Regions from separate parts of the Micromonospora sp. NPDC050980 genome, predicted to be linked through region 1. Evidence: riboswitches for the same ligand, from Rfam matches in the RefSeq annotation. Region 1 holds a riboswitch; each other region holds the start of a gene.

Region 1 (4,997 bases):
TAGCCGAAGCCCGGCCCGTACTGCTTAATCAGAAGGCGGATCTCGGCGGCGAGGCGGGGCTCGTCGGCGGCGAATTCGAACCAGGAAGCCATGCGGACATTCTATCGAACAGGTGTACGAAGATGTAGTCCGACACGCAGGTCACCGATACCGGTCGCTATGGTGTTCCGATGCTGCTCTCCGACCGCGACCTGGTCTCCGAGATCAAGACGGGCACGCTCGCGCTGGAGCCCTTCGAGCCCACGCTGGTGCAGCCGTCCAGCATCGACGTACGCCTGGACCGGTTGTTCCGGGTCTTCAACAACCATCTCTACACCCACATCGACCCGTCGATGCAGCAGGACGACCTGACCTCGATGGTGGAGGTGCCGGAGGGTCAGCCCTTCGTGCTGCACCCGGGCGAGTTCGTGCTCGCCTCCACGCTCGAGGTGATCTCGCTGGGCGAGGAGTTGGCCGGCAGGCTGGAGGGCAAGTCGTCGCTGGGGCGGCTCGGGCTGCTGACCCACTCCACCGCCGGCTTCATCGACCCGGGCTTCTCCGGCCACGTCACGCTGGAGCTGTCCAACGTGGCGAATCTGCCGATCACGCTCTGGCCGGGCATGAAGATCGGCCAGTTGTGCATCTTCCGGCTCTCCTCGCCGGCCGAACACCCGTACGGCTCGGCCGTCTACGGCTCGCGCTACCAGGGCCAGCGCGGCCCGACGCCGAGCCGGTCCTGGCAGAGCTGGCGCACCTGGCCGACCCGCTGACGCCTGCTGAGTTGTTAAGAGGGGCCCCCTGTTATGCGGAATGCGTTAACCGGGGGCCCCTCCTTGCATCTCAGCCGGGGCGGCCGTAGCTGTTGATGTCGCCGTCGTCGACGCGCTTCATGGTGATGGGCTTGCCGGACTGAGAGGCGTGCACCACCCAGCCGTCGCCGACGTACATCCCCACGTGGTGCAGGTCGCCGTAGTAGAAGACCAGGTCACCGGCGCGCAGCTCGGCGCGGCTGACCCGACTCGTGACGTTGTGCTGCTGGCGCGCGTTGTGCGGCAGCGAGACACCCGCCTTGGCCCAGGCGGCCATGGTCAGGCCGGAGCAGTCGAAGTGGTCCGGGCCGGCCGCGCCCCAGACATAGATCTTGCCGATCTGGGCGCAGGCGAACTTGACCGCCACCCCGGCCGCGCCGCCGGGATATCCGGCGGGGCAGGGAGCCGGCCGCAGCGGACCGCCGCCGCCGTTGCCGTACACCTTGAGGCGCAGCTTCTGGAGCTTGGCGATCTCGGCGTCGATCTGCTTCTTCTTCGCCGCGAGTTGCGCCTCGGTGCGGCTCAGGTCGGCGACCATCGCGTCCAGCGGCTTCTTCTTCGCGGACAGTTCGTCGCGCAACGCGGCGATGTCGCGGACCTGTTGCTGCTGGTGGTGCGCGAAGCGGTCGAGCATCTCCAGGCCGCTGACCAGTTCGCTCGGCGAGCGGCTGCCCAGCAGGGCGTTCACGGTGGAGAGGTTGTCGCCCTTGTAGGCGTCGGCGGCGAGCCCGCCGACCTGCCCGAGCGCGGCGTCCACCCGGGCCTGGAGCGGGGCGATCTGCTTACCGAGCGCGTCGGCCTGCTTGCGCCGCACCGCGAGCTGCTCGCGTACGGCGTTGACCTGCTCGATGACGGGTTCGAGCTTGTTCCAGTCGCGGTCGATCCGGGCCTCGATCTCGGCGACCGAGGGTTCGGCGTGGGCCGCCGTCGCGCCGCCGGTCAGGACGACGGCGGCGCCGACCAGCGCGGCGAGTGTGGTGGTGAAGCGGGACCAGCGGGATCGCGGCACGACTGCGGACCGGTCCATCGACCGGCTCGACGTCGGCCGCGGGGCATGGTGTGCCACCGGGCGTCGGTTCTCCTTCGTCTGACCGCCTACCGGGTTAGCTGACGGGTTCGGGCGGGAAGGGAGCCGCCCTACCGCAGTGGCTGCGGATTCACCCCGGTTACCTGGGTCCCCGGTTCGCCCGTGGGCGACTCGGCGGTGTCGGACCGTCACCGCCCGGGGTGGACGGTGAGACTGGCGGCCGACGACTGACCAGAGTAGGTACCCGTGTTACCGATCCGCAACCCGAACGGCCGTGACACTCCGTACCGGCCGCGCCGACCGAACCGGCGTGAAGCTTTTTTTCATGACAGATTACCTACCGGAAAGGTATTGACCCTCCCGGCTCGCGGAGTGAGGGTGGGGGACGCAGTGACCCCCATCCCTGTCCAGGAGGTTCGATGCACCTCTCACCCCCGCCGTCGGGCAGACGGATACTGCTCGCCGCCGCCGTGGCGACCGCCACCGCACTCGCGACCACCGGCCCGGTGACCGCGGCGCCACCGTCCGCCGGGGACCGGCAGCAGCAGTACGCCGCCGCGGCGGCCGAGTACGGCGTGCCGCAGAACGTGCTGCTCGGTGTCTCCTACCTGGAGTCCCGCTGGGACGTCCACCCCGGCCAGCCCAGCACCAGCGGCGGCTACGGCCCGATGCACCTGACCGACGCCACCCACGTGCTCGCCAGGCCGGGCAGCGCGCACGTCGACGAGGACGAGGACCCGCGCGGCGACGACGCACGCCCGCTCACCCTCGACCCGGCCACCGCTGCCGCGCCGGCCCGGGAGACGCCGCTGCCGGCGGCCTCGCTCCAGACGCTCGACGCCGCCGCGACGCTCACCGGGCTCGACGCGCGCAAGCTGCGCACCGACCCGGCCGCGAACATCCGGGGCGGCGCCGCGCTGCTCGCCTCGTACCAGAAGGCACTGGGCGGGCCGGTCGGCGCCGGCAGCGACCCGGCGGCCTGGTACGGCGCGGTGGCTCGCTACTCCGGCGCGGACACCTCCGACGCGGCGGCGGCCTTCGCCGACGAGGTCTACGACCAGCTCGGCCAGGGCGCCACCCGCACCACCGACGACGGGCAGCGGGTCACGCTGGCCGCCACCTCCGCGCAGCCGGACCGTAGCCGCCTCGCCCGCCTCGGGCTGCGCCACGCCGCGCGGCCGGACGGGCTGGAGTGCCCGGTGCGGCTGGCCTGCGAGTGGATTCCCGCCCCCTACGAGCAGCTCAGCGCCGACCCGGGCGACTACGGCAACCACGACCTGGGCGACCGGCCGAAGCAGCAGAAGATCGAGTACATCGTCATCCACGACACCGAGGGTTACTTCGACCCCAGCGTCGATCTGGTGAAGCGGGCCGACTACCTGGGCTGGCACTACACGCTGCGCTCGGTGGACGGCTACGTCGCCCAGCACATCAAGGCCAAGGACGTCGGCTGGCACGCCGGCAACTGGTACGTCAACGCCAAGTCCATCGGCCTGGAGCACGAGGGCTTCGCCGGGCAGGGCACCTGGTACACCGAGGCGATGTACCGCAGCTCGGCGAAGCTGGTCCGGTATCTGGCGCACAAGTTCGGCATCCCGCTGAACCGGCAGCACATCATCGGGCACGACAACGTGCCCGGCACCGTGGCCGGCACGGTCAAGGGCATGCACTGGGACCCGGGCCCCTACTGGGACTGGTCGCACTACTTCGACCTGATGAAGGCGCCGTTGCGGACCACCGGCACCCCGCGCACCGGGTTGGTCACCATCGACCCGGACTTCGCCACCAACCGGCCGGCGTTCGTCGGCTGCAACCAGCAGCCGCCGGGCGTCCCCACGCCCACCCCGCCGGCCGAGACCTGCCCGGCGCGCGGCTCCTCGGCGGTGCTCCTGCGGACCGCGCCGAGCGCGGACGCCCCGCTGGTCAACGACCTCGGGCTGCGCCCGGACGGCACCCCGGACACGATGTACATCTCGGACCACGGCGCCCGCGCCTCCGCCGGACAGACGTACGCGGTGGCCGGCCGGCAGGGTGACTGGACGGCGATCTGGTATCTCGGCCAGAAGGCGTGGTTCCACAACCCGGCCTCCGCGCCCACCGCGAAGTGGGCGACCGGCCTCGTGGTGACGCCCCGGCCCGGCAAGGCGACGATCCCGGTGTACGGCCGCGCCTACCCGGAACAGGCCGCCTACCCGGACACCATCCCCTACCAGACCATCTCGCCGCTCCAGTACACGCTCGCCGCCGGCCAGCGGTATGCGGTCGGCGACGTGCTGCCGGGCGAGTACTACCGGGCCGTGTCGTTCGACGGCTCGGCCCCGGGTGACCGGACCGTGGTACGCGGGAAGAACCGCTACGTGCAGGTCCAGTTCGGCCACCGGATCATGTTCGTGAACCTCGCCGACGTGCTGATCCTGCCGTCGCCGATCGGCGCGCCGCGGTAGCGGCCACCGACGTCGCGAAGGCCCCCGCTCCGAGTCGGACCGGGGGCCTTCGCCGTCGAAGCTGGTGCGGGGTCAGCCGACCCGGACGAAGCCGGCGAGCGGCTGGGTGCTGATGCTGGACACCTGGACCGGCTTGCCGGTCCGGGGCGCGTGCACCATCACCCCGTTGCCGAGATAGAGCCCGACGTGGTGCAGGTCGCCGCCGAAGAAGACCAGATCACCGGGTCTGGCCTCAGATCGGGAGACCTTCCGGCCCTCGTTCCACTGGGCGCCGGTGAAGTGGGTGAGCGAGATGCCCGCCGCCTTGTAGGCGTACTGCGTCAGGCCCGAGCAGTCGAACGAGTCCGGGCCGGTGGCGCCCCACACGTACGGGTCGCCGACCTGGGCGCACGCCGTCTTGATCGCGGTACGCGCGGCGCTGCTCACCACGCCGTCGATCTTCGGGCAGCCGGCCGGCCGGATCGAGGTCACCGGCAGCATCGCGGTCAGCCGCTTGATCTCCGAGTCGATCTGCTTCTTCTGCGCGGCCAGCTGGGCCTCCTGCTTCTTCTCGGTCGCGATCATCTCGTCGAGCTTCTGCTTCTCCCGGTTGTACTTGTCGCGGGTCGCGAGCACCCCGGCGATCTGCCGGCGCTGGTCGTCGGCGATCCGGTCGAGCATGACCAGCTGCTCGGCCAGCGTGCCCGGCCTGGTGCTCACCAGCAGCGCGCCCATCTCCTGCGACGGGCCCCGCATGTA
Region 2 (4,997 bases), on a different contig from region 1:
TGACCGACGCCGCGCAGACCGTCCAGGTCTCCGCCTACCCCGACGCCTACGCCCAGTGGGAGCAGCAGGCGGCAGACCTCGTCCACCAGCACTGGAACAAGTAAGCAGACACGCCGAAGGCCGGCACCCGGAAAGGGTGCCGGCCTTCGACGCGCGTACCGGGAAGGGAGGTCAGGCGGAGTAGCCGCGCGTGGCCATCCAGTTCGCCAGGTCGATCGTGGTCACCCAGTACGACGGCAGCGACGGGTCGGCCGAGTCGGCGATCCGCACGGTCCGGCCGTCGTTCTGGTAGCCGACCACGGCGATGTAGTGGCCGCCCGGGAACGAGTGCCAGCCGCCGTTGGTGTCGGTGGCATCACCGGCGACGTTCGAGACGACCGCCCGCCCGTCGTTGACCGCCCGGACGACGTCGGCCTGGAGCTGGTCGATCTGCCCGCGGGTGGCCGCGCCGGGAATCATTCGCGTCCGGTACGGGTCGCCCTTGACCTGCTGGTTGAGCACCCGGGTGGTGTCCTCGGCGGAGTTGGTGCCCATCTCGGTGGTGCCGAGCGCGACGGCCAGGGTGTCCTGGCTGCGCTCGATGCCGTTGGCGCTGAGCGCGTTGCGCACCGCGGCCGGCCCGCAGTAGTAGTAGGTGGTCTGCGCCTGGTAGTCGTAGTCGAGCACTTTGGTCGACGGCGGCTTCGGCTTGGCCTTGCGGGTGGTGGTGTCCGGGTCGGCGGTCTTCGCCGTCGGTGCGGCGCTGGCGCTGGGCGACGCGCTCGGCGATGCGCTCGGCGACGCGCTCGGCGACGCGCTCGGCGACGGGACGGTGATCCGGGCCTCGCTGCGGCCGGCAGTGTCGCCGAGACGGCCACCGAGGTCGGCCACCGAGGCGGTGTTCTCCTGCCGGACCGGGGCCTCGTCGGCGGTGGTGAGGGCGGCGCCGGTGCCGCCGGCCAGCACGAGGGCGGCTGCCGAACCGGCGATGATCTGGTACGGACGTTCGGTCACGAGGCGCCGCAGTTGACGCTTCAGGTAAGGCTGCACGGTGTTCCTCCACGGGGGGTGAGCGGCACGCGCCGGCCCGGCGCGCGGAGGCACTCACGCGCGCTGGTGGACGGCAGGGCCGCGGGAAGCCACGCCCGGACGGCCGGGCGAGGCAGGGGGTCGGGTGGGCGTCGCCGGTCAGGCGAGCGTCGGCACCCGGAGGCCGTGGAGGCAGGGGGACGATCGGGGGCTGGTGGTCACGAGGATGGAACTCCTTCCGTGGCCGCCGACCGGGTTAGCTGACGGATTCGGGCGGGAAGTACGCCCTACCGCGGCCGTGGCTCGCGGATTCACCCCGGTGTTGCTGTGGGTCCCCGGTTCGTGTGTGCACGATTAGGCGGGTCGGCGCGGCGTCGCCATCGGCGATCGGAAACCGCACCGGACGCGCCGACACTACCGGTGGGTACAGGCCCTGCCAAGCGGCACCACCTGCGTAAACACAACTGCCGACTACGGATTTGGAACAGCCTGTCACTCACTTCCCTCAATGGGACAAGGGGCTGCGACGGGCGCCGGCGGGCGGAAAGAGGGACATCCGGCCGGCGGGGAAACGGGCACCAGGCACCGGACCGGTCATGCGTTCGGGCGACCGCGGGCCGGAGGGCGCAGGTGAGCGGCCTCACCACACTCGGTAACGATTCGGCAGAGGTGGCCCGCTCAGCCCACCCGGGCCGGCCGCCAGCGGGCACCGGACGCGGACGCCGGGGCCGGTACGCGGGTCACCGCCGGGGGCCGGGGCGCCGGAACGGGCCGCAACGCCACCGCAGCCGCAAACGCCTCGGCGGCGAGCGTCCGGGCCGACTCGGCGGCCCGTTCGGCGTCCTGCCAGGCCAGACGCTCCCGTTCGGCGGCCACCTCCCAGCCGGCACGGCGCCCGTCCCGGACCGTGCGGGCCAGCGTGATCTCCTGCTCGGCCGGGTGGCGACGCGGATCCCACCCGTTGCGGTGGGCCAGCACGTCGGCGAGTTGGCGGGCGGTCAGGTCGCCCCGCCAGTGCGCGGCCATGGCGGCGTGGTGCAGCCAGCGTTCCCGGGCCGCGTACTCGGTCGGGGTGCGTGGGGTGCGCGGCGCGGGCAACGCGCCGGCACCGGCCAGACGTCGGGCCGCCGTGTCCGCCTCGTCGTACGCGGTCCAGGCCGTGTCCGCCTCGCTCCGCGCGGTCAGCCACTGCTCGCGGCGGCGGCGGGCGGTCTGCGCCGCGCCGGCGGCGGCCACCGCCACCTCGGCGGCGTAGCGGGTCAGGTCGGCGCGGTGAACGGCTTCGGCGTCGACCGGCTCGACCTCGGTCTCACCGTCGCGTTCGGGACGGGCGACCAGCACGGCGAGCAGGACGAGGGCGAGCACGGTCAGGACCGACCAGATGGCGGCGGCCTCGGGAACCGCGGTGAGGAAGTTGAGGAGAACGGTCTGCGACATGGTCGGCACCTCACGGGAGACGATGGCGGGAGGATCCGCACCGGCCGGTCGGCGCGGGGTCGCGCTCGGGCGGCGCCGGACCACCGAGGGGCGGGTGCGGGGTGAGGTTCGGGTGGATGCGGGCCGGCCGCGCCCGTGGTGGTCAGCGGACGGGTGGGGCCGTGGCGGACCAGGGGCGGGCGGGGCCCGTGACCGGTCAGCGGGCGGGCGGGGCCCGCGGGCCGGCCGGTGCCGCCGATTGCCCGGCCGGGATCGGGAACGGACCGGTCGGCGCGACGGCGGCGCCCGCCAGCGGCGGTTCCGCGACGCCGGCCGGGTCGCTCTGCCGGGTGAGGTCGCGTTGCCGGGCGGCGGGGGAGTCGTCGCGCTCCGGTCGCGGGACGGTCGGCGTGCCGACGGCGGCGCGGACCGTCAGGCCGGCGGCCGGGCCACCCGACGCCGGTGCGGCCACACCCGCCGGCAGCGTGGCGGTGCCGAGCGAGAAGGCGACCACCACGGCCAGGCTGGCCAGCATCCGTGCCGCCCAGCGCGCCACCCACCACACGGGACAGGTGAGCGCGATCGGAAGCACGGGTACAAATTACCGCCGATTCCACAGTGCCGCACCGTCGCCGGGCGTGTCGCGACACCGCCGGGCAGGAACGCCACCGGTAGAGACGCCGGCGGGTAAGGACGCCACCGGGCGGGAACACCAGGGAGCCGGTCGGGCCGCTCAGTCCGGTCGGCGCCGCCCGGCGTACTCGATCGGGCGGGAGGTGTCGTCGGCGGCCGACCTCGGCGCCGGCACACCCGGCGCGGCGGCCGGCGCCCGGCGGCGGGACGGGCCGAGGCGGCGCATCATCGGCACCTCCACCCAGCGGTGCAGGGCGGCGGCGAGCGCCAGGGTGAGCAGCAGGAAACCGAGCACCGCGACCGGACCCCGCCAGCCCGGCAACCCGGTGCCCCAGTCGCCGGTGAGCCGCAGGACGGTCACCATGACCAGCACGTGGACCAGATAGAACGCGAACGAGACCTCGCCGAGCCAGACCATCGGACGGGATCGCCAGGGGGTCCGCCGGCCCCGCACGTCGGCGTCCGCCGCGGCGGCGATGACCAGCAGGTACGCCACGGCGAGCAGCGCCGCCCACAGTTCGGCCCGGATCCACAGTGCGGCGATCACCCAGGTGGCGACGAAGAGCAGGCTGGCCGCGGGGAGGTTGGGGCCACGCCAGCGCTGGCGGCGCATCAGCTCGGCCGCGGCGGCGCCCATCCAGAACTCGAAGGACCGGGTGACCGGGAAGATCTGGGTGAACCACCACCGCTGGTCCTCGGGCACCAGGTGCTGACCGGGCCAGAGCGCCAGGATCAGCAGCGGCGCGGCGACCAGCGCCACCCGCAGCCAGCCGGTGCCGGCCCGGCGCAGCCACGGCACCACCAGCGGCAGGCACAGATAGAAGGCCAGCTCGCAGGAGAGCGACCAGCTCACGTTGTTGACGCTGTAGAAGTAGCCGTTGAGCGGGATCCACGCCTGGACCAGGAACAGGTTGCCGATCGCGGCCCACGGCAGGATCGGGTCGGCGAACCAGGCCGCCACGGCCAGCGCCGCCACGAACGTCACCAGGTGATTCGGGTAGATCTTGGCGAACCGGCGGCGCAGGAACGTCCGCGCGCGCTCGCCGTCCCGGTACGACCAGACCAGCACGAACCCGCTGAGGACGAAGAAGAACTCGACCCCGGAGAGGCCGAGGCTGAACGCCTTGTCCACCACCGCCTTCCACTGCGGCTCGGCGATGATCCGCATGGTGCCGGCGTGGAAACCGAAGACCAGCAGGGCGGCGATCCACCGCAGCCCGGTCAGCGACGGCAGCCGCGGCGCGCGGGTGGTGGTCGGGGCACTGGTCATCCCGGGCACCCTACTCCGGTGGTAGGCGGCCGGTTCCCGCACGGCGGCGTCCGGACGGTCACCGGCGGGCGGGCGGATAGGATTTCCGTTCCCGCACCCGTGGGTGCCCCGCTGGCGCCCGCCGGGCCCGTACCGGAAGGTGAGCAGCCGAATGCACCAGAGGATCCTCCTGCGCGCCCGCAAGGGCCCGTTCGACGTGCTGACGCCGGAGGAGACCTTCGGCCGCAACTGGATCAGCGACAACACCGGCAACCTGGTGTTCAGCCACGCCGCGCACAAGCTGCTGGCCACCTCCACGGCGGAGATCACCGCGACCCGCAAACCCGCCGACCCGCGCGACGCCGACGAGATCAACGAGCGCCACGACGTCTTCGTCGTCCCGCTGGCCAACGCCTTCCGCCGCAGCTTCGTCCACCGACTCGAACCGCTCACCCGCCTGATCGAACGGCTCAAGATCCCGGTGGTGGTCCTCGGCGTCGGTGTGCAGACGAACGTCGACGGCGACCGGGAGTACCTGCGCCCGATCGACGACGCGGTCACCGCGTTCTGCCGGGCGGTGCTCGACCGCTCGCACAGCATCGGGGTACGCGGCGAGATCACCGAGAGCTACCTGCGTACCCTCGGCTTCTCTGCGGTGGAGCAGATCGGCTGCCCGTCGATGTTCCTGCAC
Region 3 (4,997 bases), on a different contig from region 1:
CCATCCGGGAGATCGTCAAGCGATACTCCGACTTCATCGCCTGGCCGATCCGGATGACCGTCGACAAGCCCGGCGAGGACGGCGCCACCGTCCGCGAGGAGCAGACGCTCAACTCGATGAAGGCGCTCTGGGCGCGCTCGCGCGACGAGGTCGACGAGTCCGAGTACAAGGAGTTCTACCGGCACGTCGCGCACGACTGGGCCGACCCGCTCGACACCATCCACATGCGGGGCGAGGGCACCTTCGAGTACGAGGCACTGCTCTTCCTGCCCTCGCACGCCCCGCTCGACCTGTTCTCCCCGCAGGGCCGCCGCGGCGTGCAGCTCTACGTCAAGCGCGTGTTCATCATGGACGACTGCGAGGCGCTGATTCCCAACTACCTGCGCTTCGTCAAGGGCGTGGTGGACGCGCACGACCTGTCGCTCAACATCTCCCGGGAGATCCTGCAACAGGACCGGCAGATCCGCGCGGTGCGCCGGCGGCTGGTCAAGAAGGTGCTCGGCACGCTCAAGGACATGTCGGCCGAGTCGTACCGCACGTTCTGGACCGAATTCGGGCCGGTGGTCAAGGAGGGTCTGCTGGAGGACCCGGACAACACCGAGACGCTGCTCGACCTGGTGCGCGCCGCCTCCACCCACGACCCGGCCGAACCCACCTCGCTGCGCGGCTACGTCGAGCGGATGAAGGACGGGCAGACCGAGATCTACTACGCCACCGGCGAGAACCGCTCCACCATCGAGAACTCCCCGCACCTGGAGGCGTTCCGGGCCAAGGGCTACGAGGTGCTGATCCTCACCGACCCGGTGGACGAGGTGTGGGTCGAGCGGGTCGGCGCGTACGACGGCAAGACGCTGCGCTCGGTGGCCAAGGGCCAGGTCGACCTGGAGACCGAGGAGGAGAAGGAGCAGGCGGAGGCCGAGCGGCAGGAGTACGCCGACCTGCTCGCGTTCCTCGGCGACGCGCTCACCGACAGCGTCAAGGAGGTGCGCCTGTCCACCCGGCTGACCACGTCGCCGGCCTGCGTGGTGGGCGACGCGTACGACATGACGCCGACGCTGGAGAAGATGTACCGGGCGATGGGCCAGGAGGTGCCCCGGGTCAAGCGGATCCTGGAGCTGAACCCGACCCACCCGCTGGTCACCGGCCTGCGCAAGGCCCACGGCGAGGGCGGCGACACCGCCGCGCTGACCGAGACCGCCGAGCTGCTGTACGGCATGGCGCTGCTGGCCGAGGGCGGCGAGCTGGCCGACCCGGCCCGCTTCACCCGCGTCCTCGCCGACCGTCTCGCCCGCGGCCTCTAGCGGTAAGGAGGGGCCCCTTGTTAACGCCTGGCGTTAACAAGGGGCCCCTCCTTACCCGCAGGTGCGGAAGGATCGAGGCGTCCCGACCAGCCGCAGCATCCGCGGCTGGTACGCGCCCACCCCGATGCCCACCGGGTGCGCCGGGCGCCGGCCCGCTCCGTTCCTCGCGCGATCTGGCCCGGTCCCGCCCCACGGTAGCCCCACCTCAGGTCGGCGACGGCGAACTCGTGTCCCTGGACGCGGTAGCCCGACCGGGTGAAGAACGTCACAAGAAGTGGTCGATCGTCGCGAATCGTCCCTAGCGTCGGTTCCGTTCGCAGTCGCGGACACCACGGTCCGGCAACGCCCAATCCCGCCGCCGGCCGGTGGTACCCGAACCTCAGGCGGGAGCGGGGGACCCACAGGTTCCATGGTGCACGTCACCTCGGGGTGAAGCCGCCACCGGCGGCCGGGCTCCTCGGCCCGAACCCGACAGCTCACCTCGTCGGCGTGGAGGAATCCACATGTCAACTGCATACTCATCCCGGCGCCGCCGGACCGTGGTCGGCGCGCTCGTCGCCGGCGCCGCCACCGGTGCCGCGGCACTGTTCGGGCCGGCCGCGCCGGCCAGCGCCGCGAGCGTGAACTGGGACGCCGTCGCCCGCTGCGAGTCGGGCGGCAACTGGCACATCAACACCGGCAACGGCTACTACGGCGGGCTCCAGTTCTCTCGCAGCACCTGGAACGGCTACGGCGGCCAGAAGTACGCCGCCCGGGCCGACCTGGCCAGCCGCGCCGAGCAGATCGCCGTGGCCGAGAAGGTCCTCGCCGGGCAGGGCATCGGCGCCTGGCCGGTCTGCGGCAGGAAGGCCGGGTCGGGCTCGACCGCGTCCACGAAGAGGGCCGCCAGCCCGACGAAGAAGACCGTTTCGCGCCCGTCGGGCGGGGAACGGCGCGGCGCACCGACCACCGGGTCCCACCTGGTGCGGCCCGGCGACACGCTGTCCGGGATCGCCGCGGCGAAGCACGTCGCCGGTGGTTGGCGGGTCCTGTACGCGCGCAACCGGGCGGTCGTCGGCGAGGACCCGGGTCTGATCTTCCCGGGGCAGCGGCTGCGCTTGCGCTGATCCCCGGCCGCGGGTGGTGTCCCGCGGCGGGCCGGCGCTCTTGAGCCCTGTCGCACGCCGTGGGGCCGGTGTCGCGTCGTGCGGGTGCCTGCCACTCCGCGACACCGTCCGGTGGCTCCGCGCGTCGTGGTCCCTCGGGACGTGTCGCGCCTGGACGACGCGAACGCCCGGCCGGTTCGTCCGGCCGGGCGTTCGCGGTCTGCGCGACACGCCGGGCGCGGAGGTGTCCGCCCTGCTCCCGGCGTCACCTGCCCGGCCGGGCGCGGCTGGTGACGAGGTTCCGTCGGCGCCGGTTGCTATGGTCACGAGGCTCGGCTAAGACGTGAAGAAAGCGCGGATATGACCAACGATGCGTTCTCGGCCGCCGCGAGCCTCGACGAGCTGCTGACCCGCACGCAGCAGGCGCTGGCCGCGATGCGGTCCCGGGCCTGCGGGCTCGCCGACGGTGAGCCGGGCGAGCTGCTGCTGGCCGAGGGTGCGGCTGCCGGCGGCCGGGTCCGGGCGGTCGCCGTCCAGGGTGGCCGGTTGCACTCCGTCGTCGTGGACCCGGAGTTGGCCGGGGTGCCGCTGGATATCCTCTGCGGACACCTCGTCGACGCCGTCAACGACGCGCTGAGCGAGTTGGACGCTCAGGTCAGCGCGTCCGCCCGGGCGGACACCGACGCGCTGGCCGCCCGCCTCGGCGGCCCGCCCGACCAGGCGGAGCTGTTCAGCCGCACGATGCACGAGGTGGCCGCGCGGATCCGCCGCGACCGCGCCGCCGCGTCCCGCCCCGCCTGACTCGCCCGACCGCCCTCAACGGCGGACGAACGCCCGCCCGCTGGCGCGCTTCGGCTGTTGATCGACTCCGGTGCGGGGAGGTGGCGGTCTCGGGGACACGTGGGTGCCGCCACCTCCCCGCACCTGCGCCAGGCAACCGGCCGGGACGTGGAACGGCCGGCCGTCGGGAGCCGACGGCCGGCCGTTCGTGTCGCGGTCAGCTCAGCGTGACCGCCGTGTCGTCGACGACGAAGGACGTCTGCAGGGAGGCGTCCTCCACGCCGCTGAACGAGATGGTCGCCGTGGTGCCGGCCAGCGACGAGATGTTGAAGGATCGCTGCACGTAGCCGGTGGCCTTGTTCAGGTTGGAGTAGGTGGCCAGCGTGGTGCTGCCGGCCTTGACGGTCAGCTTGTCGTAGGCGGTGCTGGTGGTCGACTCCGCGCTGTCGATGTGCAGCCAGAAGGTGAGCGTCGCCTGGCAGCCGGCCGGGATGCTCACCGACTGGCTGAGCGTGTCGGTGTGCGAGGAGCCGTAGCCGTCGAGCCACGCCTTGTACGAGCCGCTGTGCGCGGCCTGGCCGCTGTCGGTGGTGATGACGCCGGAGGTGGCGCTCCAGTTCACGTTGCCCGACTCGAAGCCGGGGTTGGCGAGCTTGTTGCCGGAGCAGCCGCCGGACGGCGGGGTGGAGGTGGCGGTCGGCGTGGGCGTCGTGCCGCCGGAGCAGGTCGGGTCACCGGACTGCGCCGGCACGCTCACCGCGTTCCAGGCCGCCTTGACGGCGTTGAACTCGGTGCAGCTGCTCGGGTAGAGGTTCTTCGCCGCCTGCAGCGTCCAGGTGCGGTACTTCAGGTACGACGAGGACGAGGTCTTCAGCAGCATCGCGTTGTACATGATCTTGATGGCCTTCTGGATGCCCAGGCCGGTCACGCTGCTGCCGTTGCAGGTGGAGCTGGACGGCTGCCCGTTGGTCGGGCTGCTGCCGTTGGCCAGCAGGTAGAACCAGTGGTTGCCGGGGCCGGCGGAGGCGTGCACCTCGCCACCGGGAACGCTGCTGGAGTAGCAGTTCGGGTCGCCGAGCGCGCCCGGGTTGTACATGTTGCGGATCGGGCCGGAGCCGACCAGGTTGATCTTCTCGCCGACCAGGAAGTCGGGCGCGTCGTAGCTGGACGGCTCGTTGGCGAACCACTCGGTGGCCGCGCCGAACGTGTCCGCCACGAACTCCTGGGTGCCGCCCCGGGAGATGCCGCCCGGGGTGTGGTCGTCGATGCCGTGGCCGATCTCGTGGGCCACCACGTCCAGCGAGCCGATCCACTGGTCGGCGGTGTTCTTGCCGATCTGCACCTGGCTGCCGTCGTAGTAGGCGTTCTGGTCGTTCAGGCCCACCCGGATCGGCCAGTAGCCGCCGTTGCCGTCGGCACCGTTGCGGCCCAGCCACTGGCTGAGCATCTTGTGCTCGGTCTGCGCGGCGAACAGCGCGTCGACGCAGCCGGTCTCCCGGTTGGTGGCGGTGCCGTTGCCCCAGGCGTCGTCGGTGCCGCTGAACGTGGTGTTGTTCGCCGCGTCCTGGCAGCTCAGGTTCGTGACGGTCGGGTCCTTCATGGTGTAGGTGCTGCCCGACTTGGTGGTGTTCAACGTGAGCGGGCTCGGCCCGTTCCAGGCGCCGGTGCCGGTGCCGGCGACGACGTGCTCCTGCGTGCCCAGGACCGCGCCGGTCCGGGCGTCGACGTCCACGGTGAGCCGGCTGGGGCCGTCGGCGTTGGTGCCGCGCACGGTCGTCTCCCAGGCCAGCGCCGGGCTGGCGCCGAGCGTGTAGACGACAAGCGTGGTGCC
Region 4 (4,997 bases), on a different contig from region 1:
GACGGAGGGTGTGCGCGTGGGCGCAGGTCATGACCACAGCGGTGCGGTCGCCAACGCGGCGCAGCGGCACGCGGGGCGGCTCTGGGCCGCCTTCGCGCTGCTCACCGCGCTGATGCTGGTCGAGGCGGTGACCGCCGTCACGACCGGCTCGCTCGCCTTGCTCTCCGACGCCGGGCACATGTTCACCGACGTCCTCGGCATCGGCATGGCGCTCGCGGCGATCAGCGCCACCCGGCGTGCCCGCACCGACCCGCAGCGCACCTTCGGGCTCTACCGGCTGGAGGTGCTCGCGGCGCTGGCCAACGCGGTGCTGCTCGGCGCCGTCGCGATCTACGTCCTGATCGAGGCGGCACGCCGCTTCGGCGAGCCGCCGGAGGTGCTCGCCGGGCCGATGCTCGTGGTCGCCGTGCTCGGCCTGCTGGCCAACATCGCCGCGTTCGCGCTGCTGCGCTCCGGCGCGCAGGAGAGCATCAACCTGCGCGGGGCCTATCTGGAGGTGCTGGGCGACCTGCTCGGCTCGCTCGGCGTGATCGGCGCCGCGCTGGTCATCGCCCTCACCGACTGGTGGTGGGCCGACCCGGTGGTCGCGGTGGCGATCGGCCTGTTCATCCTGCCGCGCACCTGGCGGCTCGGCCGCGCCGCGGTGCGCATCCTGGTGCAGGCCGCCCCGGAGCACCTCCAGGTGACCGCGGTGCACGACCGGCTGGCCGCGGTGCCCGGCGTGGCGGAGGTGCACGACCTGCACGTCTGGACGCTCACCTCGGGCATGGACGTCGCCTCGGCCCACCTGGCCCTCGACGCGGACGCCGAGGTGGCCGCCGTGCTGGGCGCCGCCCGGGCCGCGCTGCACGAGGACTTCTCGATCGACCACGCCACGTTGCAGGTCGAACCCGGAGCGTCGGCCGGGACCTGCGGCCCGACCGAGTGGTAATTGAGGACAGCCTTAAATCCTTGTGGTTATTGTTAGCTTACGCCGGTTTTGTCTGGGTAGCTGGTTCCGGTCGGTGGAGCCGGCCCCGGGCAGCGCCGGTAGGCTCGGTCGCGGCCACACCGCGAGCGCCACTCCGGCGCCCGTGGGCGCGGCCGGCGCCTAATCGCCCGCAGGGCGAGCCGGGGAACCACGTACGTGGGGTGCATCCGCGTCAGCGGTAGGGATCTTCCGTCCCGAACCCGTCAGCTAACCCGGTCGGCGGTTGACGGAAGGAAACCTGAATGCCCACAGCGGCACCTGTACGACGGACGGCCGCCCGGTTGGCGGCCCTGCTCGTGGCGACCCTGGCCCTCGGCGTCGGCACCGCGCCGGTCTCCCCCGCCGTCGCGGCCCGGTCGGCCCCACCGACCGGCCTGCTGGCCGCCGCGCCCGGCGACGACGAGGGCGGCACCCCGACCCTGCGCGCCCAACTCGACGCGGCCAGCAAGGGCTGGCTGGACGCCAAGGCCGCACTGAACCGCTCGGTGACCCGGCAGAAGCAGCTCAACGACCGGCTCCGGACGATCGACGGGGAGCTGACCGAACGCGACGCCAAGGTCGGCGAGATCGCCCAGGTGGCCTACCGCACCGGCCGGATGGGCACCGCCGCGGCGCTGCTCGGCAGCCGCAGCCCGGAAGGCTTCATGGACCGGGCCGCGGCCCTGGAGACGGTCGCCGCGCACGAGGACCGGGCGCTACGCGACCTGATCGCCACCCGGGACGAGGCGATCCGCACCCGCACCGCCCTCGACGGCGAGATCCGGGAACAGCGCAAGCAGGTCACGGTCATGGGCAAGCGCAAGGAGCAGGCCGAACGCGCGCTGGAGGTGGCGAACAACCGCAGCTCCACCAGCCGCGACAGCGACGACGGCGACAGCGTCCGGGGCACGTCCACGGCGAACGCGAAGCCGGCCCGGCGCAACTCCGACGGCTCCTGGCCGGCGGAGTCGTGCAGCGTCAACGACCCGACGCCGGCCAGCGGCTGCATCACGCCGCGCACGTTGCACGCGCTGCAACAGGCCAAGGCGGCCGGCTTCACCCGGTACGTCTCCTGTCACCGGCCCAGCGGCTCGGGCGAGCACCCGAAGGGGCGGGCCTGCGACTTCGCGGCGCAGAAGAACGGCTTCGGCGGCGTCGCCAGCGGCGGCGACAAGACGTACGGCAACAACCTGGCCGCGTACTTCATCCGCAACGCCGACCCGCTCGCCGTGCTCTACGTGATCTGGTTCCGGCGGATCTGGCTGCCCAGCAGCGGCTGGAAGTCGTACAGCGGCGGCAACGGCGACCCGTCCAGCGACCACACCAACCACGTGCACCTGTCGGTGTACTGAGCACCACGCCCCACGGCGTACGCCGGGTGTCGCCGCCCGGGCCACGACGCGGGCGGCGCGGCGGGTGACGATCGGGGCATGAGACGACTCTCCCCCGCCGGCCGGAAGGCGCTGCTCACCGCGCACCTGGCCACCTCGTTGGCTGGCTCGGCAGCGATCTGACGCTGCTCGCGCTCGGCGTGGCCGGGCTGCGCGGGGCCGACCCCGAGGTGGTCTACCCGGCGGCGGCGCTGGTGGCCCCCCGGCTCCGGCACCTCGGCGCGCCCGCCGGGGCCGCCGACGCGCACCTGCGGGTCGACCTGGTGGTGGCGCCGGCCGTCTCCACCACGCTGCTGCTGGTCGCCACCGTGCTGTCGGTATACAAGCCGTGGGGGCGGATGCGGCCGGGGCGTCGGGCCGGCCCGGGGACCGCCGGGGTCAGACCGGCCGGCCCTCCAGGGTCGCGCCGAGACGGGCGGCGAGACCCAGGTGGGCGGCCCGGGCCTGGCGGAACGCGTAGCCGAACAGCGGCGCCGGCGCGGTGAGGGTGATCTCCACGTCGATCCGCACCACACCGTCGGGCTCGTCGCGCAGCCGGGTGTGGTTGCGCACCGTCGTCGCCGGCTGCTGCCGGGCGACGGTGACCACCTCGTCCTCGTTGGCGACCAGCACGTCCGCCTGATAGGTCACCGGGAAGTGCAGCGGACCCAACTCCAGGCGGTCGGTGATCGCATAGCTGGCCAGCGCGCCCGGCCGGGCCGGCACCTGCCGGACCCGCACGATCAACGGATGCAGCTCGCCCTGCCGGCTGAGGTCACCGAGCAGGGCCGCCGCGTCCGCTCGGCTGCACCGGGCCTGCACGGTGTAGCTGAAGCTGTCGCTGCTCTGCAACCGGTCCCCCTCGCCGTCGTGGGTCCGGACGATCGTCCCGTACCAGCGCCGGGCTGGCAACGGGTCGAAGGTCCCCCGGTCGGTGGGGGTCGGGCGGCGCTCAGGCGCCCGGGAGCACCTCGGGGGCGTCGTCGGCGAACCAGGGCTCGGGCGCGCCGAAGAGACCGAGCAGACCGGTCACCCAGAGTTGACGGTGCACGAACCGGCTCGGCTCGGTGACCACGAGCTTGACGCCGCTGACCTCGCAGGTCTGGAAGCCGGCCACCATGGCGCTGATGCCGACGGAGTCGATGAACGTCACGAGCCGCATGTTGAGCTCGATCCGGGCGGGGCGCCCCTTGGCGAGCACCTCGGCGATCGCCTCTCGCACCTCGTACGCGGTGTCGACGTCGATCTCCCCCCGAGGGGCGATCTGGACGACACCACCAGGACGCATCGACTTCACGATCGACAGGCTCACGCGAGCACCTCCACTCGCCCCAACGGGCGCCTCATCAGTACGCGGGCCGCGACCGAGAGTATTCCTCCAACGGCCCCGGTCGCCACCCCCCGGGATGAGCAATTCGCGGACTGGGCACACCTGGGCGAACCCAATCCGGACCTCCGGGTTCCGATTTCCCCTTCGTCGCGGACCACGACCGGCCGAACGACGGAGCCCGGTCGACCGATCCGCCGATCCAGGGTAGCGGGCCGGCGCACGTCACGGGGAACACCCACCCGTCGGCGCGTTCGGGTGATTCGTCCGCTCCTGTCCGCCTACCTCACCGCCCGCGGGTCCGCGTCGACTCCTTGATCACCCCTGGTCGCCACGCGGGGTTTGGGACGGTGGTGGGTGGGGCACTGCCCACCGGGAGTGAACCGTGACGCGCCGGATGAACGCCGGAGTCCGAAATGGCCGCCGGGCTTCGGCACCCGAGGAGGTAGAACGATGTTCGGATCCAGCCTGATGGACCGCCGCAGCAAGCCCGAGCGAGTCGCGGACCAGGCGTGGCAGCACCTGCTCTCCGCGGTCGGCTCCGCCGGGGACAGCGTGCGCGACGCCACCCGCACGGCCCGCCGCAACTCCTCCGGCCTGGCCGACGACGCCACCGACCTGGTCGGCTCCGCCGCCGACGAGGCGCGCCGCCGGGCCGGCCTCGCTTTCGACGCGCTCGCCGGTCGCCGGCCCGCGCTGCCCTGGACGCTGCTGATTGCGGCGGCCCTCGCCGGCGCCGCCATCGGGTGGGCCGCCGGCACCGCCGCCCGCGCCGCCGGCAGCCGCGAGCGCGACACCGACGAGATCGAGTTCGTGGACGTCGACCGGCCCAACTCCCCCGCCGGACTGGACGGCTGACCGCCACACCACGCACGACGAACGGTGGCCGCCCCCGACGCTCGGGGGCGGCCACCGTCGACGGCGCCGATCAGCGGGCGCTGCAGGTCACCGTCGGCGCGCGGTTGCCGCCGGTCGCCGTCGCGGTGAAGCCGACAGTGGTCGACCCGCCGACGCCGAGGTTGCCGTTCCAGCCGGCGTCGGTCACCGTCACGGCCGCGCCGGTCTGGGTGTACGACCCGCCCCACAACTGGGCGATCCGCTGACCGTCCGGGAAGGACCAGGTCAGCGTCCACCCGGCGATCGGCGCGGTGCCCGAGTTGCGCACCGCCACCTCGCCCTGGAAGCCACCCGGCCAGGTGTTCGTCACCGCGTAGGCCGCCGCGCAGCCGCGCCCGGTGGACGACGGGGTCGGCGTGGGGCTCGGCGACGTGGGCGTCGGCGTGGGCGTCGGGCTCGGTGACGTCGGCGTGGGCGTCGGGCTCGCCGAGGTGGGGGTCGGCGTCGGGCTCGC

What was found. Region 1 has a riboswitch for cyclic di-AMP ahead of AB0H28_RS18375 (NlpC/P60 family protein). Riboswitches for the same ligand answer to the same signal wherever they lie in the genome.
Region 2: it holds a riboswitch for cyclic di-AMP, as region 1 does, so the genes downstream of both, AB0H28_RS29615 (C39 family peptidase) here and AB0H28_RS18375 (NlpC/P60 family protein) in region 1, are expected to answer to the same signal.
Region 3: it holds a riboswitch for cyclic di-AMP, as region 1 does, so the genes downstream of both, AB0H28_RS24710 (transglycosylase family protein) here and AB0H28_RS18375 (NlpC/P60 family protein) in region 1, are expected to answer to the same signal.
Region 4: it holds a riboswitch for cyclic di-AMP, as region 1 does, so the genes downstream of both, AB0H28_RS12225 (hypothetical protein) here and AB0H28_RS18375 (NlpC/P60 family protein) in region 1, are expected to answer to the same signal.

The regions. Positions count from the first base shown of each region.
Region 1 is NZ_JBFAGS010000011.1:77,680-82,676, reverse strand. Features, by position in the region: gene AB0H28_RS18385 (pyridoxamine 5'-phosphate oxidase family protein) at 1-92, opposite strand, end outside; gene dcd (dCTP deaminase) at 171-749, shown strand; gene AB0H28_RS18375 (NlpC/P60 family protein) at 820-1,815, opposite strand; cyclic di-AMP (ydaO/yuaA leader) riboswitch at 1,865-2,002, opposite strand; gene AB0H28_RS18370 (peptidoglycan recognition family protein) at 2,235-4,259, shown strand; gene AB0H28_RS18365 (NlpC/P60 family protein) at 4,332-4,997, opposite strand, start outside.
Region 2 is NZ_JBFAGS010000046.1:74-5,070, forward strand. Features, by position in the region: gene AB0H28_RS29615 (C39 family peptidase) at 172-1,029, opposite strand; cyclic di-AMP (ydaO/yuaA leader) riboswitch at 1,239-1,379, opposite strand; gene AB0H28_RS29620 (hypothetical protein) at 1,687-2,445, opposite strand; gene AB0H28_RS29625 (hypothetical protein) at 2,642-3,016, opposite strand; gene AB0H28_RS29630 (acyltransferase) at 3,158-4,327, opposite strand; gene AB0H28_RS29635 (polysaccharide pyruvyl transferase family protein) at 4,479-4,997, shown strand, end outside.
Region 3 is NZ_JBFAGS010000020.1:72,915-77,911, reverse strand. Features, by position in the region: gene htpG (molecular chaperone HtpG) at 1-1,301, shown strand, start outside; cyclic di-AMP (ydaO/yuaA leader) riboswitch at 1,662-1,806, shown strand; gene AB0H28_RS24710 (transglycosylase family protein) at 1,805-2,407, shown strand; gene AB0H28_RS24705 (YbaB/EbfC family DNA-binding protein) at 2,747-3,187, shown strand; gene AB0H28_RS24700 (M4 family metallopeptidase) at 3,384-4,997, opposite strand, start outside.
Region 4 is NZ_JBFAGS010000006.1:98,920-103,916, forward strand. Features, by position in the region: gene AB0H28_RS12220 (cation diffusion facilitator family transporter) at 17-931, shown strand; cyclic di-AMP (ydaO/yuaA leader) riboswitch at 1,078-1,208, shown strand; gene AB0H28_RS12225 (hypothetical protein) at 1,213-2,301, shown strand; gene AB0H28_RS12230 (SRPBCC family protein) at 2,719-3,231, opposite strand; gene AB0H28_RS12235 (STAS domain-containing protein) at 3,272-3,631, opposite strand; gene AB0H28_RS12240 (hypothetical protein) at 4,100-4,504, shown strand; gene AB0H28_RS12245 (cellulose binding domain-containing protein) at 4,575-4,997, opposite strand, start outside.